DNA from 3 places in the Streptomyces sp. NPDC041108 genome. Region 1 is predicted to be linked to each of the others. Evidence: predicted binding sites of a transcription regulator. Region 1 holds the regulator's gene; each other region holds the start of a gene.
The links. Region 1 encodes HrcA, which represses chaperone genes, less so after heat shock. Its sites were predicted from a motif close to TTNGCACTCNGNNNNNCNGAGTGCNAA; they were not measured.

Region 1 (4,639 bases):
ACCCGGCCCAGCAACTGCGGCTCCAGATCCCGATAGGACTCCACCCGCCCGAGAATCGCCTGCCACACCGCCCCCGTGTTCTCCGAGGGCCACCCCAGCGCCCGGCACACCCCGGTCTTCCAGTCCTGCCCGCGGGGCACGCGCGGCCATGCCTCGATGCCCACCGAGGACGGCTTCACGGCCTCCCAGACGTCGATGTACGGGTGGCCGACGACGAGCGCGTGCTCGCTGGTCACCGACGCGGCGATACGGGACTCCTTGCTGCCGGGGACCAGGTGGTCCACCAGGACCCCGAGGCGGGCGTCCGGCCCCGGGGCGAAGTCCTCGACGATCGCGGGAAGGTCGTCCACGCCCTCCAGGTACTCCACCACCACGCCCTCGATCCGCAGATCGTCGCCCCACACCTTCTCGACGAGTTCGGCGTCGTGGCGGCCCTCCACGTAGATGCGCCCGGCGCGGGCCACCCGCGCGCGGGCGCCCGGCACGGCCACCGAGCCCGAGGCCGTGCGGGAGGGACGGACAGGGGCCGACGGCGAGGGGCGGACCAGCGTCACCACCCGGCCCTCCAGCAGGAAGCCCCGGGGCTCCAGCGGGAACACCCGGTGCTTGCCGAAGCGGTCCTCCAGCGTCACCGTGCCCGCCTCGCAGCGGACGACCGCGCCGCAGAAGCCGGTGGTGGGTTCCTCGACCACCAGACCGGGATCGGCGGGGACCTCGGGGACCGGCTTCGGCTTCTTCCAGGGAGGGGTCAGGTCGGGTGAGTACTGGCGCATTCGAGTGACGATAGGAGAAGCCGCACCCGGATGCCCGCGCCCTCAGCCCGACACGCCGAAGCGGCGCGCCAGGGCGTCGCGCTGGGCCCGGACGAACGCCGCGTCCACCACCGCCCCGTGGCCGGGCACGTACAGCGCGTCCTCGCCGCCCAGGTCCAGCAGCCGGTCAAGGGCGGCCGGCCAGCGCGCGGGGATCGCGTCGGGGCCGGCCTGGGGCTCGCCGGACTCCTCGACCAGGTCTCCGCAGAACACCACCTCCGGGGAGCCGTGCGCGGTGGCGGGGACCAGGACCGCCAGGTCGTGGCCCGTGTGCCCGGGGCCCACGTTCGCCAGGAGCACCCGGACGTCGCCCCCGAGGTCGAGCGTCCACTCGCCCGAGACCAGGTGCCGGGGGCGTACCAGCAGAGCGGCGGCCTCGGTGGCGTCCGCCGGGGGGAGGCCGTGGTGCACGGCGTCCGCGCGGAGGGCTTCGTGGTCACGGCTCAGGACGCCGTCGACGCCCACCGCGCCGAAGACCTCCACGCCGGCGAACGCGGCCGCCCCGAAGACATGGTCGAAGTGGGGGTGGGTGAACGCGAGATGTGTCACACGGGCGCCACCGAGCAGCCGGCACGCCTCGGCACGCAACCGCGCGCCCTCCCGCAGGCTCGAACCCGCGTCGATCACGAGGGCTGCACCGTCCCCGATCACCAGCCCGGCCGTGCAGTCCCAGCCGGGCAGGCGGCACCGTCCGACCCGGGGCGTCAATTCCTGCCACCCGCACTCTTCCCAAGTCACCGTCATGCGCCGACGCTAGCCGTAGCTCCCCGGGGCGCACCGCGGCTCCCCCGCCGCCTTCCGTGTGCCGGAGGGGGCCGATCGTCTCCTACCGACCGGTAGGAGACGGCCCGGAGGCGGCCCGGAGGTGGCCCGACATCGCAGGACAGGTCGGTACACGTCGGCACGACATGGCTGGACCGGCCTTGCCGGGGGCGTACCCCACCGCCGTACACTGGGCGGGGAGTGTTGGCACTCGCCCGGGGTGAGTGCCAAGGGGAAGCCGCAGGAGAGCGAACTGGAGGTGTGCGCGGTGCTCAGTGAACGCAGGCTCCAGGTGCTGCGCGCCATCGTCCAGGACTATGTGGGCACCGAGGAGCCGGTCGGTTCCAAGGCGCTCACGGAGCGGCACAACCTGGGCGTCTCCCCGGCGACCGTCCGCAACGACATGGCGGCGCTGGAGGACGAGGGCTTCATCGCCCAGCCCCACACCAGCGCGGGCCGTATCCCCACCGACAAGGGGTACCGGCTCTTCGTCGACAAGCTCGCCGGGGTCAAGCCGATGACCCCGCCCGAGCGGCGCGCCATCCAGAACTTCCTGGACGGCGCGGTCGATCTCGACGACGTGGTGGCGCGGACCGTGCGGCTGCTCGCGCAGCTCACCCGGCAGGTCGCCGTCGTGCAGTATCCGTCGCTCACACGGTCGACGGTGCGGCACGTGGAACTGCTGTCGCTGGCGCCCGCCCGGCTGATGCTCGTGCTGATCACGGACACGGGACGGGTGGAGCAGCGGCTGGTGGACTGCCCGGCGCCGTTCGGAGAAACGTCACTCGCGGACCTGCGTGCCCGGCTCAACAGCAAGGTCGCGGGCCGCCGGTTCACCGACGTGCCGAGACTGGTCGAGGACCTGCCCGAGGCGTTCGACCTGGAGGACCGGGGCACGGTCGCGACGGTGCTCTCCACCCTCCTCGAAGCACTCGTCGAGGAGAGCGAGGAGCGGCTGATGATCGGCGGAACCGCCAATCTCACCCGCTTCGGACATGACTTCCCCCTCACCATCCGGCCCGTTCTGGAAGCCTTGGAGGAGCAGGTCGTCCTCCTCAAGTTGCTTGGTGAGGCCGGGGATTCGGGCATGACCGTACGCATCGGTCATGAGAACGCGTATGAGGGACTCAACTCCACGTCCGTCGTCTCCGTCGGCTACGGTTCGGGCGGTGAGGCAGTAGCGAAACTGGGCGTGGTCGGACCTACGCGCATGGACTATCCGGGAACGATGGGAGCGGTACGAGCGGTGGCACGGTACGTCGGACAGATCCTGGCGGAGTCCTGAGTGGCCACGGACTACTACGCCGTGCTCGGCGTGCGCCGCGACGCGTCCCAGGACGAGATCAAGAAGGCGTTCCGGAGGCTCGCGCGCGAGCTGCACCCGGACGTCAACCCCGATCCGAAGACCCAGGAGCGGTTCAAGGAGATCAACGCCGCCTACGAGGTGTTGTCGGACCCGCAGAAGAAGCAGGTCTACGACCTCGGCGGCGACCCCCTGTCCCAGGCGGGCGGCTCGGGTGCGGGCGGCTTCGGAGCCGGCGGCTTCGGGAACTTCTCGGACATCATGGACGCCTTCTTCGGTACGGCGTCGCAGCGGGGTCCCCGGTCGCGTACGCGGCGGGGACAGGACGCGATGATCCGGCTGGAGATCGACCTCGACGAGGCGGCCTTCGGCACCACGAAGGACATCCAGGTCGACACCGCCATCGTCTGCACGACGTGCAGCGGCGAGGGCGCGGCCCCGGGCACCACCGCGCAGACCTGTGACATGTGCCGCGGCCGTGGTGAGGTCTCGCAGGTCACGCGGTCCTTCCTCGGTCAGGTCATGACCTCCCGGCCCTGTCCGCAGTGCCAGGGGTTCGGCACGATCGTCCCCAACCCGTGCCCCGAGTGCGCGGGCGACGGGCGGGTGCGGTCGCGGCGGACGCTCACGGTCAAGATCCCGGCCGGTGTCGACAACGGCACGCGGATCCAGCTCGCCGGTGAGGGCGAGGTCGGGCCCGGTGGCGGTCCCGCCGGTGATCTCTACGTCGAGATCCACGAGCTGCCGCACTCGACGTTCCAGCGGCGCGGTGACGATCTGCACTGCACGGTCACGATCCCGATGACGGCGGCCTCCCTCGGCACGAAGGTGCCGCTGGAGACGCTGGACGGTCTGGAGGAGGTCGACATCCGGCCCGGGACGCAGTCCGGGCAGTCGATCCCGCTGCACGGCCGCGGTGTCACGCATCTGCGGGGCGGCGGCCGGGGTGATCTGATCGTCCACGTCGAGGTGCAGACGCCGACGAAGCTGGATCCCGAGCAGGAGGCCCTGCTGCGGCAGCTCGCCGCGCTGCGCGGGGAGGAGCGGCCCACCGGGCAGTTCCAGCCCGGGCAGCAGGGGCTGTTCTCCCGGCTGAAGGACGCGTTCAACGGGCGTTAGCCGTGCGGGTGCGGGTGCGGGTGCGGGTGCGTGGGGGCTGGTCGCCCAGTTCCCCGCGCCCCTGAGGAGCAGGGGCTGTGCCCCGTGCTTCTCAGGCCCGCGGGGGCCTGGTTCCTCAGGGGCGCGGGGAATTGCGCGCGAGAAGTCCCACCGGGCCCGCACCCGAACACTCGGCCGCCCCCGATTCGGCGATGTCCGGAGGACAGTGGCACCATGCCGTCATGTCCTCCGCGCTGACCGATCTCGTCCCGCTGCCGATCGTGCAGGCCCCCATGGCGGGCGGTGTGTCCGTGCCGCGGCTGGCCGCCGCCGTGTCCGAGGCGGGCGGGCTGGGCTTCCTCGCCGCCGGGTACAAGACGGCCGACGGGATGTACCAGGAGATCAAGGCGCTCCGCGCCCTCACCTCGCGCCCCTTCGGCGTGAACCTGTTCATGCCGCAGCCGGAGTACTCCGAGCCCGCCGCCGTCGACGTCTACGCGGAGCAGCTGGCCGGTGAGGCCACCTGGTACGACGCCGAGCTGGGCGACCCGGACAGCGGACGCGACGACGGCTACGAGGCCAAGCTCGCGGTGCTGCTCGACAACCCCGTGCCGGTGGTGTCGTTCCACTTCGGCTGCCCGACCCCCGAGGTCGTGGAGTCCCT
Region 2 (4,639 bases), on a different contig from region 1:
CGAGGAGGCGATGCGCAACTCCGGGCTGCCGGAGACGGAGCGGATCTTCCAGGAGATGGTGGCGCTGTGCGAGGAGATGCCCACGTTCACGGATCTGGACGTGGTGCGGGACGAGCAGCTGTGCGCCGGGACGGCACGGCGGTTCCTCGCGACCATCGCCGCCGAGGGCGAACTGCCGCCGCTGGACGGTCTGCTCGCGGAGGGCTACCACGACCACGTCCCCTCGGAGGAGCCGGACGCCATCGGGATGGACGCGTTCCGGCGGACCGTCGAGGAGTGGCGGGGCGGCTTCGACTTCGCGTTCACCGTGGAGGACCAGATCGCCCAGGGCGACCGGGTGTGCACGCGGTGGACCTGGAACGCGACCCACAAGGGGGACTTCCTCGGGATTCCGGCCAGTGGCAGGAAGGTCCGGATGACGGGGACGCTCGTCCACCTGTTCTCTCCCGACGGGAAGATCACCGAGGGGTGGTGGGAGTACGACCGGCTCGGGCTGATGGGGCAGTTGGGCGCGCTCGACGACCTGGAGAAGTAGGCGCGGCGTCCCGAGCGGACGGGGCGGTACGGGCGGGGACGGGGAAGGCCCGGCACCCCGCGTACGGGGGTGCCGGGCCTCACCTGTGGCTGTGGCCTGCCGACGTGGCTGACGTCAGTGGGAGTGGCCGTGGCCGCCGTGGCCCGCGTCGGCCGGCTCCTCTTCCTTCTTCTCGACGACCAGGGTCTCGGTCGTCAGGAGGAGGGAGGCGATGGAGGCGGCGTTCTCCAGGGCGGAGCGGGTGACCTTGACCGGGTCGATGACGCCCTGCTTGACCAGGTCGCCGTACTCGCCGGTGGCGGCGTTGAAGCCCTGGCCCTTGTCCAGCTCGGCGACCTTGGAGGTGATGACGTAGCCCTCCAGGCCGGCGTTCTCCGCGATCCAGCGCAGCGGCTCGACGGCGGCCTTGCGGACGACGGCGACACCCGTGGCCTCGTCGCCGGTCTTGCCGAGGTTGCCCTCCAGGACCTTCACGGCGTGGACGAGCGCGGAGCCACCACCGGAGACGATGCCCTCCTCGACCGCGGCGCGGGTCGCGGAGATGGCGTCCTCCAGACGGTGCTTCTTCTCCTTCAGCTCCACCTCGGTGGCGGCGCCGACCTTGATCACGCACACGCCGCCGGCCAGCTTCGCGAGGCGCTCCTGGAGCTTCTCGCGGTCCCAGTCGGAGTCCGTGTTCTCGATCTCGGCCTTGATCTGGGCGACACGGCCCTGGACCGCACCGGAGTCACCGGCGCCGTCGACGAGCGTGGTGTCGTCCTTGGTGACGGTGACGCGGCGGGCGGAGCCGAGCACGTCCAGGCCGACCTGGTCGAGCTTGAGGCCGACCTCCTCGGAGATGACCTCGGCGCCGGTCAGCGTCGCCATGTCCTGCAGCATCGCCTTGCGACGGTCGCCGAAGCCGGGGGCCTTGACGGCGACCGCGTTGAAGGTGCCGCGGATCTTGTTCACGACCAGGGTCGACAGGGCCTCGCCCTCGACGTCCTCGGCGATGATCAGGAGCGGGCGGGAGGAGTTGGTCTGGATGACCTTCTCCAGCAGCGGCAGCAGGTCCTGGATGGAGCTGATCTTGCCCTGGTGGATGAGGATGTACGGGTCGTCGAGGACGGCCTCCATACGCTCCTGGTCGGTGACGAAGTACGGGGAGAGGTAGCCCTTGTCGAAGGCCATGCCCTCGGTGAAGTCCAGCTCCAGACCGAAGGTGTTGGACTCCTCGACGGTGATGACACCGTCCTTGCCGACCTTGTCCATGGCCTCGGCGATCAGCTCGCCGACCTGCTGGTCCTGGGCGGACAGACCGGCGACGGCGGCGATGTCCGACTTCTCGTCGATCGGGCGGGCGGTCGCGAGGAGCTCCTCGGACACGGCCTTGACCGCGGCGTCGATGCCCTTCTTCAGGGCGGCCGGGGAGGCACCGGCGGCGACGTTGCGCAGGCCCTCGCGGACGAGCGCCTGGGCCAGCACGGTGGCGGTGGTCGTACCGTCACCCGCTACGTCGTTGGTCTTGGTCGCCACCTCCTTCACCAGCTGGACGCCGAGGTTCTCGTACGGGTCCTCGACCTCGACCTCACGGGCGATGGTCACACCGTCGTTGGTGATGGTGGGGGCGCCGAACTTCTTGTCGATGACGACGTTGCGGCCCTTGGGGCCGATCGTCACCTTGACCGTGTCGGCAAGCTTGTTGACGCCGCGCTCGAGGGCGCGACGGGCGTCCTCGTCGAACTTCAGGATCTTCGCCATGGGAGCGGTTCAGCCCTCTCGGAAAACGTGGGTGAAACGAACTGCGCCCCGGGCGCCCGGCTGATTATGGTCGCGGGGGCCAGGGGCGCAGCTCACAAAACAATGGGTGAATTACTTCTCGATGATCGCGAGCACGTCGCGAGCCGAGAGGACGAGGTACTCCTCGCCGTTGTACTTCACCTCGGTGCCGCCGTACTTGCTGTACAGCACGATGTCGCCGGTCTTGACGTCGAGCGGCAGGCGCTCGCCGTTCTCGAAGCGGCCCGGACCGACTGCGAGGACGACGCCCTCCTGGGGCTTCTCCTTCGCGGTGTCCGGGATGACCAGGCCAGAGGCGGTGGTCTGCTCGGCGTCGAGCGGCTGGACCACAATGCGGTCCTCGAGCGGCTTGATGGCAACCTTGGAGCTGGTGGTCGTCACGATCCGACCTCCCCCTTCGGAGATCTCACGGGGTTAACTGTCTGAGGTGGCGACCAGGTGGATCCGTCGTCGCGGGTGCCGGACCTGCCCGTCGCTTGTTGGCACTCTCCAGGGGGGAGTGCCAGACCTGAGACTATGACTGTGATTAGCACTCGGTCAAGCGGACTGCTAATCGAGTGGGTCGCGGCGGGTCGGCGAGGGGTGGCCGGCGGGCTTCCCGGGAGCCCCTGCCCGTGCCGCCGCCGGGCCGCTGCCCCTGCCCCTGCCGCCGCCGCTGCCGCTGCCGCTGCCGCTGCCGCTGCCGCTGCCGCTGCCGCGACGGTGCCTCAGAGGTAGTCCTCCAGGCGGCCGACCGTGAGGCCCTGCTCCTGGATCCGGCGCAGCAGCCGCGTCGTCATCTCCGTGAGGGTGGCGCCCTCGAGCTGGTCCGGGCCCCGGAACTGGGCCAGGACGATGTCGCCGGGGCGCAGGCGGTCGCCGACGGCGTAGCGGAGGTCGTTGATCTGCATGGACGCGCGCCACAGGACGACGGCCGCGATGCCGCAGTCGGCGGCGGCGCGGAGCGTGGTGGCGTCGTGGACCCCGTAGGGCGGGCGGAAGAGGGTCGGCCGGGCGCCGAAGCGCTGTCTGAGCTTGTGCTGCTGGCCGCAGATCTCGGCGCGCTGTCCCGCGTACGGCAGGCCGCGCAGGGCGGTGTGGTCGAGGGTGTGGTTCTGCACGGTCGCCCCGACGGCCCGCAGCCGGGCGAAGTGGCCGTATCCCGGCCCCACGACACTGTCCGTCAGGAACATGCTCACCGGCAGCCGCAGCTCACGCACCATGTCGACGAACCTCGGGTCCTTCTCCGCGCCGTCGTCGTACGTCAGGAAGACCACCTTGTCCCGGGTCGGCACCCGGTCGACGACGGGCGGCAGCCCCGGGCCGGCGGCGCCGAGCCGGGAGGGCCGGTCGGGATTCCGGGGCGGGGGAGCGAGGGGGGCGGTGAGGCCCCAGCGGCGGTACGGGGGTGCGTGGGGGTGTGCGTGGGGGTGTGCGTGGGGGTGCGGATGCGGGTGTCCGGGAGCGCGGGCGCCGTCCGCGCCGAGAGTGTCCGGGACCGGACCCCGACCGTTCGCGGGCGCGGTCGCCGAGGGTGGCGTCCGGGCCGCCGGGGCCGAGGGCGGCCTCGTCCCCCACGCCGGCCGGCGGTCGTGCGGCGTCGCTTCGGCCCCGGGTGCCGCCGGCCGGGCGGCGCGGCCGGCGGGATCGGCCGCGCACCCGGCGAGGAGCAGGACGGCCAGGGCCGGGAGCGCGGCGAGTGCGGAACGGACGCGGGAGCCCGGCGTACGCCCCCGCGCCCCGCCGGCCGTCACAGGTAGTCCTCCAGCCTCGCCACCGCGTAGCCCTCGGCGGTGGCCCGGTCCAGGAAGCGGCGGACCATGTCGGGCATGGTGCCGTTCCCGTCGGACCTGCCCCGGAAGTGGCTGAGGACGATGTCGCCGGGGCGCAGGCGGCGGTCCGCTTCGCGGTGCTCCCAGCGGTCGACGAAGACCTCCTCGTTCCAGAGGGGGACGGCCTCGATCCCGCAGGACTTGGCGGCGCGCAGGGTGTCCCGGTCGTAGCTGCCGTACGGCGGCCGGAAGAGCCTGGGCCGCTTGCCGTAGCGCTTCTCGATCACGTCCTGCATGCCGCAGATCTCGCGTTTCTGGGCGGCGGGGGAGAGCGCGGGCAGATGGCGGTGGTTGAGGGTGTGGTTGTCGAGGGCCACGCCCCGGTCCCGCATCCGGGCGAAGTAGCCGTAGTCCTCCCTGATCAGGTAGTCGCTGAGGAAGGCGGTGTACGGGACGCGCAGTTCGCTCATCATCCGCAGGAACGCGGGGTCCTTCTCGGCGCCGTCGTCGATCGTGAGGAAGAGGATCCTGTCGCGGGTGGGGACGGTGGTGAGGACCGGGGGGAGTCCGTCCT
Region 3 (4,639 bases), on a different contig from region 1:
GGGGCTTCGTCAACGTCAACCTGCGGCCGTACTACGCGGAGGGCTCCAAGACCCTGGCGTACGAGATCTGCGAGCAGCTCGGCTGGCAGCTCCCCGACCAGCTGGTCGTGCCGATCGCCTCGGGGTCGCAGCTCACGAAGATCGACAAGGGTCTGCAGGAGCTGATCAAGCTCGGGCTCGTCGAGGACAAGCCGTACAAGATCTTCGGTGCGCAGGCGGAGGGCTGCTCGCCGGTGTCGGTGGCCTTCAAGGCCGGGCACGACGTGGTGCGGCCGCAGAAGCCGAACACCATCGCGAAGTCGCTGGCGATCGGCAACCCGGCGGACGGGCCGTACGTGCTCGACATCGCGCGGCGGACCGGTGGGGCCGTGGAGGACGTGACGGACGAGCAGGTCGTCGAGGCGATCAAGCTGCTCGCGCGGACCGAGGGGATCTTCGCGGAGACCGCCGGCGGGGTGACCGTCGGCGTCACGAAGAAGCTCGTCGAGGACGGCCTTCTCGACCCGACGCTGACCACGGTCGTCCTCAACACCGGTGACGGCCTCAAGACGCTGGACGCGGTGGCCGGGACCGGCCTGACCGCGACCATCCGGCCCAGCCTCGATTCGTTCCGTGAGGCCGGTCTCGCGTAAGCAGGACCCGTCAGCACGTCGTTCGGCTGCGGGTAAGCGGGGGCTTGTCGCGCAGTTCCCCGCGCCCCTTAGGTTCGCTGCACTCCCCGGAGGTTTCCCACCATGTCCGTCAACGTTCGCATCCCGACCATCCTCCGCACCTACACCGGCGGTCGGGCCGAGGTCAGTGCCGAGGGGGGCACCCTCGCCGAGGTCATCGCCGACCTGGAGAAGAACCACAACGGGATCGCCGCCCGGGTTCTGGACGATCAGGGCAAGCTGCGGCGGTTCGTGAACGTGTACGTGAACGACGACGATGTCCGGTTCGAGCAGGGGCTGGAGACGGCGACGCCGGACGGCGCCGGCGTGTCGATCATTCCCGCCGTCGCCGGTGGCTGACCCCCGGTCCGTACCGGTCGGTAGTAACCGTCGGTAACTTTGATTACCGAGCGTTCATCGAATTGCCCCCTCCGTAAGAGAAGCGGAGGGGGCAATTCTCTATGGTTGAGCACTGTAGAGTTGGGGAACCCGGTCCGATCACCGTAGTGATTCCATGCCGGACGCATATGTGATTCCGCCGCGCGCCCTATATGAAGTAGCCAAAGTGTGCAGGGCATTTGCGTGTTTCGCTCCTTTTATGGGGCCCGACTTGCCCTGAATTCGGGCGAATTGTTCGTACATTCCCGACCGGTCGTGTCCAGATTTCTCGTCCGATTGACCTGTTGCAGAGGGCAGTTGGACAGATACATTCGGCCGCGGTCGACGCGTTCCGGCGCACACCCCCAACCGTTGGGGGGTGAGGTCTGACCCGGATCCGCGAAGTGTGGATCTGTGCAAGGGCCAGTAATAGGGGAGTTAGGCATGGCTCAGGGCACCGTCAAGTGGTTCAACGCGGAGAAGGGGTACGGCTTCATCGCGGTCGACGGTGGTGCGGATGTATTCGTCCACTACAGCGCGATTCAGATGGACGGCTACCGCACCCTGGAAGAGGGCCAGCGGGTCGAGTTCGAGATCTCGCAGGGTCAGAAGGGGCCGCAGGCGGACATGGTCCGGCTCGCGGCCGGCTGAAGTACGCGCCGGGTTTCAACGCAGCGACGTTCTTCGTTCTTCGTAGGAGGGCTCGCACCCCGTTTCGGGGTGCGAGCCCTCTTGTGTGCGCGGGTCCTCTTGTGTGCGTCGCCGACGAGGCCGGGTGTCGGCTGGTCCGGTCGCCGACGAGTCCGGGTGAGGCCGCGCCGAGGGGTGCGCGTCGGGGGTCGCGCGCAGGGGCGCGGGGGGCGCGTTCACCTGCGGATCACCGAGAGGCGCTTGCACTCGACCATGCCGAGTGCTAATCATTGGCGTTAGCACTCTGAAGGTGAGAGTGACAACGAGGACCGGGTCGGCGAGGCCCGCAAGCCGGGTGGGGCAAGGAACCACGAGGCAGGCAGGCCGTCCGTCGCGGGCGCCAGCGCGGTCCGGAGCAATCCACCCCCTGTCCGGGAGGACCACTTCACATGGCCAAGATCATCGCGTTCGACGAGGAGGCACGGCGCGGCCTCGAGCGCGGCATGAACCAGCTCGCGGACGCCGTCAAGGTGACGCTCGGCCCCAAGGGCCGCAACGTCGTCCTCGAGAAGAAGTGGGGCGCCCCCACGATCACCAACGATGGTGTGTCCATCGCCAAGGAGATCGAGCTCGAGGACCCGTACGAGAAGATCGGCGCCGAGCTGGTCAAGGAAGTCGCGAAGAAGACGGACGACGTAGCCGGTGACGGCACGACGACCGCGACCGTCCTGGCCCAGGCGCTGGTCCGCGAGGGCCTGCGCAACGTGGCCGCGGGTGCCAACCCGATGGCCCTCAAGCGCGGCATCGAGAAGGCCGTCGAGGCCGTCTCCGGCGCCCTGCTGGAGCAGGCGAAGGATGTCGAGACCAAGGAGCAGATCGCTTCCACGGCCTCCATCTCCGCCGCCGACACCCAGATCGGCGAGCTCATCGCCGAGGCGATGGACAAGGTCGGCAAGGAAGGCGTCATCACCGTCGAGGAGTCCCAGACCTTCGGTCTGGAGCTGGAGCTCACCGAGGGTATGCGCTTCGACAAGGGCTACATCTCGGCGTACTTCGCCACCGACATGGAGCGTATGGAGGCCGTCCTCGACGACCCGTACATCCTGATCGCGAACTCCAAGATCGCGAACGTCAAGGACCTGCTCCCGCTCCTGGAGAAGGTCATGCAGTCGGGCAAGCCGCTGCTGATCATCGCCGAGGACGTCGAGGGCGAGGCCCTGTCGACCCTGGTCGTCAACAAGATCCGTGGCACCTTCAAGTCCGTCGCCGTCAAGGCCCCGGGCTTCGGTGACCGCCGCAAGGCGATGCTGAACGACATCGCCATCCTCACCGGCGGCGAGGTCATCTCCGAGGAGGTCGGCCTCAAGCTGGAGAACACCTCCATCGACCTGCTGGGCCGTGCCCGCAAGGTCGTCATCACCAAGGACGAGACCACGATCGTCGACGGGTCCGGCTCCTCCGAGCAGGTCCAGGGCCGGGTCAACCAGATCCGCGCCGAGATCGAGAACAGCGACTCGGACTACGACCGCGAGAAGCTCCAGGAGCGCCTGGCGAAGCTCGCGGGCGGCGTGGCCGTCATCAAGGCCGGTGCCGCGACCGAGGTCGAGCTGAAGGAGCGCAAGCACCGCATCGAGGACGCCGTTCGCAACGCGAAGGCGGCCGTCGAGGAGGGCATCGTCGCCGGTGGTGGCGTGGCCCTGCTGCAGGCCTCCTCGGTCTTCGAGAAGCTGGAGCTGACGGGTGACGAGGCGACCGGCGCCAACGCCGTGAAGCTCGCCCTGGAGGCCCCGCTCAAGCAGATCGCCGTCAACGGCGGCCTTGAGGGCGGTGTCATCGTCGAGAAGGTGCGCAACCTCCCCGTCGGTCACGGCCTGAACGCCGCGACCGGTGAGTACGTCGACATGATCGCCGAGGGCATCATCGACCCGGCGAAGGTCACGCGCTCCGCGCTGCAGAACGCGGCCTCCATCGCCGCGCTCTTCCTCACCACCGAGGCCGTCATCGCCGACAAGCCGGAGAAGTCCGCCGCGCCCGCCGGTGGCGGCATGCCGGGCGGTGACATGGACTTCTGATCGACCCCGGTCGATCACCGTCCTTCAGTACCGAGGGCGGCACTCCCTGGAAACGGGGGGTGCCGCCCTCGGGCGTGTCCGGGGTCACATCGGGGGCGGGCGCGGAGGTGGAATGCCTGGGCCGGCGCGGAGGTTGTGCGAAGGGCCGCTATATGCATGCGCATGTAATGCGGGCCACCCGTTGTTCCATCCGTTCGTCCCGAGGAGCCCTCACGTGACCACCGCCTCCACCTCCCGTGCCGCCGAGGTACTGTCCCGGCCCGTCACGATCAACGGTCTGACCGTTCCGAACCGGATCGCCATGGCGCCCATGACGCGCACGTTCTCGCCCGGCGGTGTGCCGGGGGCGGACGTGGCCGCGTACTACGGGCGGCGGGCGGCCGCGGGGGTCGGCCTGATCGTGACCGAGGGGACCTACATCGGGCACGAGACCGCCGGGGACCAGGACAACGTGCCGAGGTTCGCCGGTGAGGAGCAGCTCGCGGGGTGGGCGAAGGTCGCGGAGGCGGTGCACGCCGGGGGCGGCACGATCGTCCCGCAGCTGTGGCACATCGGGGCCGTCCGGCGGCAGGGCCAGCTCTTCCCCGACGCGCCGGTCCTCGGCCCGTCCGGTCTGCGGGTCGACGGCACCGAGGCCGAGGGCGGCCGGGCCATGACGCAGGCCGACATCGACGAGGTCATCGAGGCGTTCGCCAAGTCCGCCGCCGAGGCCGAGCGCATCGGCATGGACGGCGTCGAGCTGCACGGCGCCCACGGCTATCTGATCGACCAGTTCCTCTGGGAGCGCACCAACCGCCGTACGGACGCCTACGGCGGTGACCTCGTCGCCCGGACGAAGTTCGCGGCGGAGGTCGTGGCGGCCGTGCGGGACTCCGTGTCGGCCGGCTTCCCCGTCATCTTCCGCTACTC

Region 2: the regulator HrcA is predicted to act here: its motif matches at 2,841-2,867, upstream of groES (co-chaperone GroES).
Region 3: the regulator HrcA is predicted to act here: its motif matches at 1,919-1,945, upstream of groL (chaperonin GroEL).

The regions. Positions count from the first base shown of each region.
Region 1 covers NZ_JBVIYK010000002.1:605,669-610,307, forward strand. Annotated here, with positions in the region: gene ACZ6BB_RS08590 (DUF3097 domain-containing protein) at 1-773, opposite strand, end outside; gene ACZ6BB_RS08595 (MBL fold metallo-hydrolase) at 816-1,556, opposite strand; gene hrcA (heat-inducible transcriptional repressor HrcA) at 1,843-2,859, shown strand; gene dnaJ (molecular chaperone DnaJ) at 2,860-3,996, shown strand; gene ACZ6BB_RS08610 (nitronate monooxygenase) at 4,218-4,639, shown strand, end outside.
Region 2 covers NZ_JBVIYK010000003.1:680,554-685,192, forward strand. Annotated here, with positions in the region: gene ACZ6BB_RS12495 (ester cyclase) at 1-535, shown strand, start outside; gene groL (chaperonin GroEL) at 650-2,275, opposite strand; gene groES (co-chaperone GroES) at 2,387-2,695, opposite strand; gene ACZ6BB_RS12510 (polysaccharide deacetylase family protein) at 3,022-4,047, opposite strand; gene ACZ6BB_RS12515 (polysaccharide deacetylase family protein) at 4,044-4,639, opposite strand, start outside.
Region 3 covers NZ_JBVIYK010000009.1:314,107-318,745, reverse strand. Annotated here, with positions in the region: gene thrC (threonine synthase) at 1-632, shown strand, start outside; gene ACZ6BB_RS26200 (MoaD/ThiS family protein) at 735-1,010, shown strand; gene ACZ6BB_RS26195 (cold-shock protein) at 1,473-1,679, shown strand; gene groL (chaperonin GroEL) at 2,108-3,730, shown strand; gene ACZ6BB_RS26185 (NADH:flavin oxidoreductase) at 3,945-4,639, shown strand, end outside.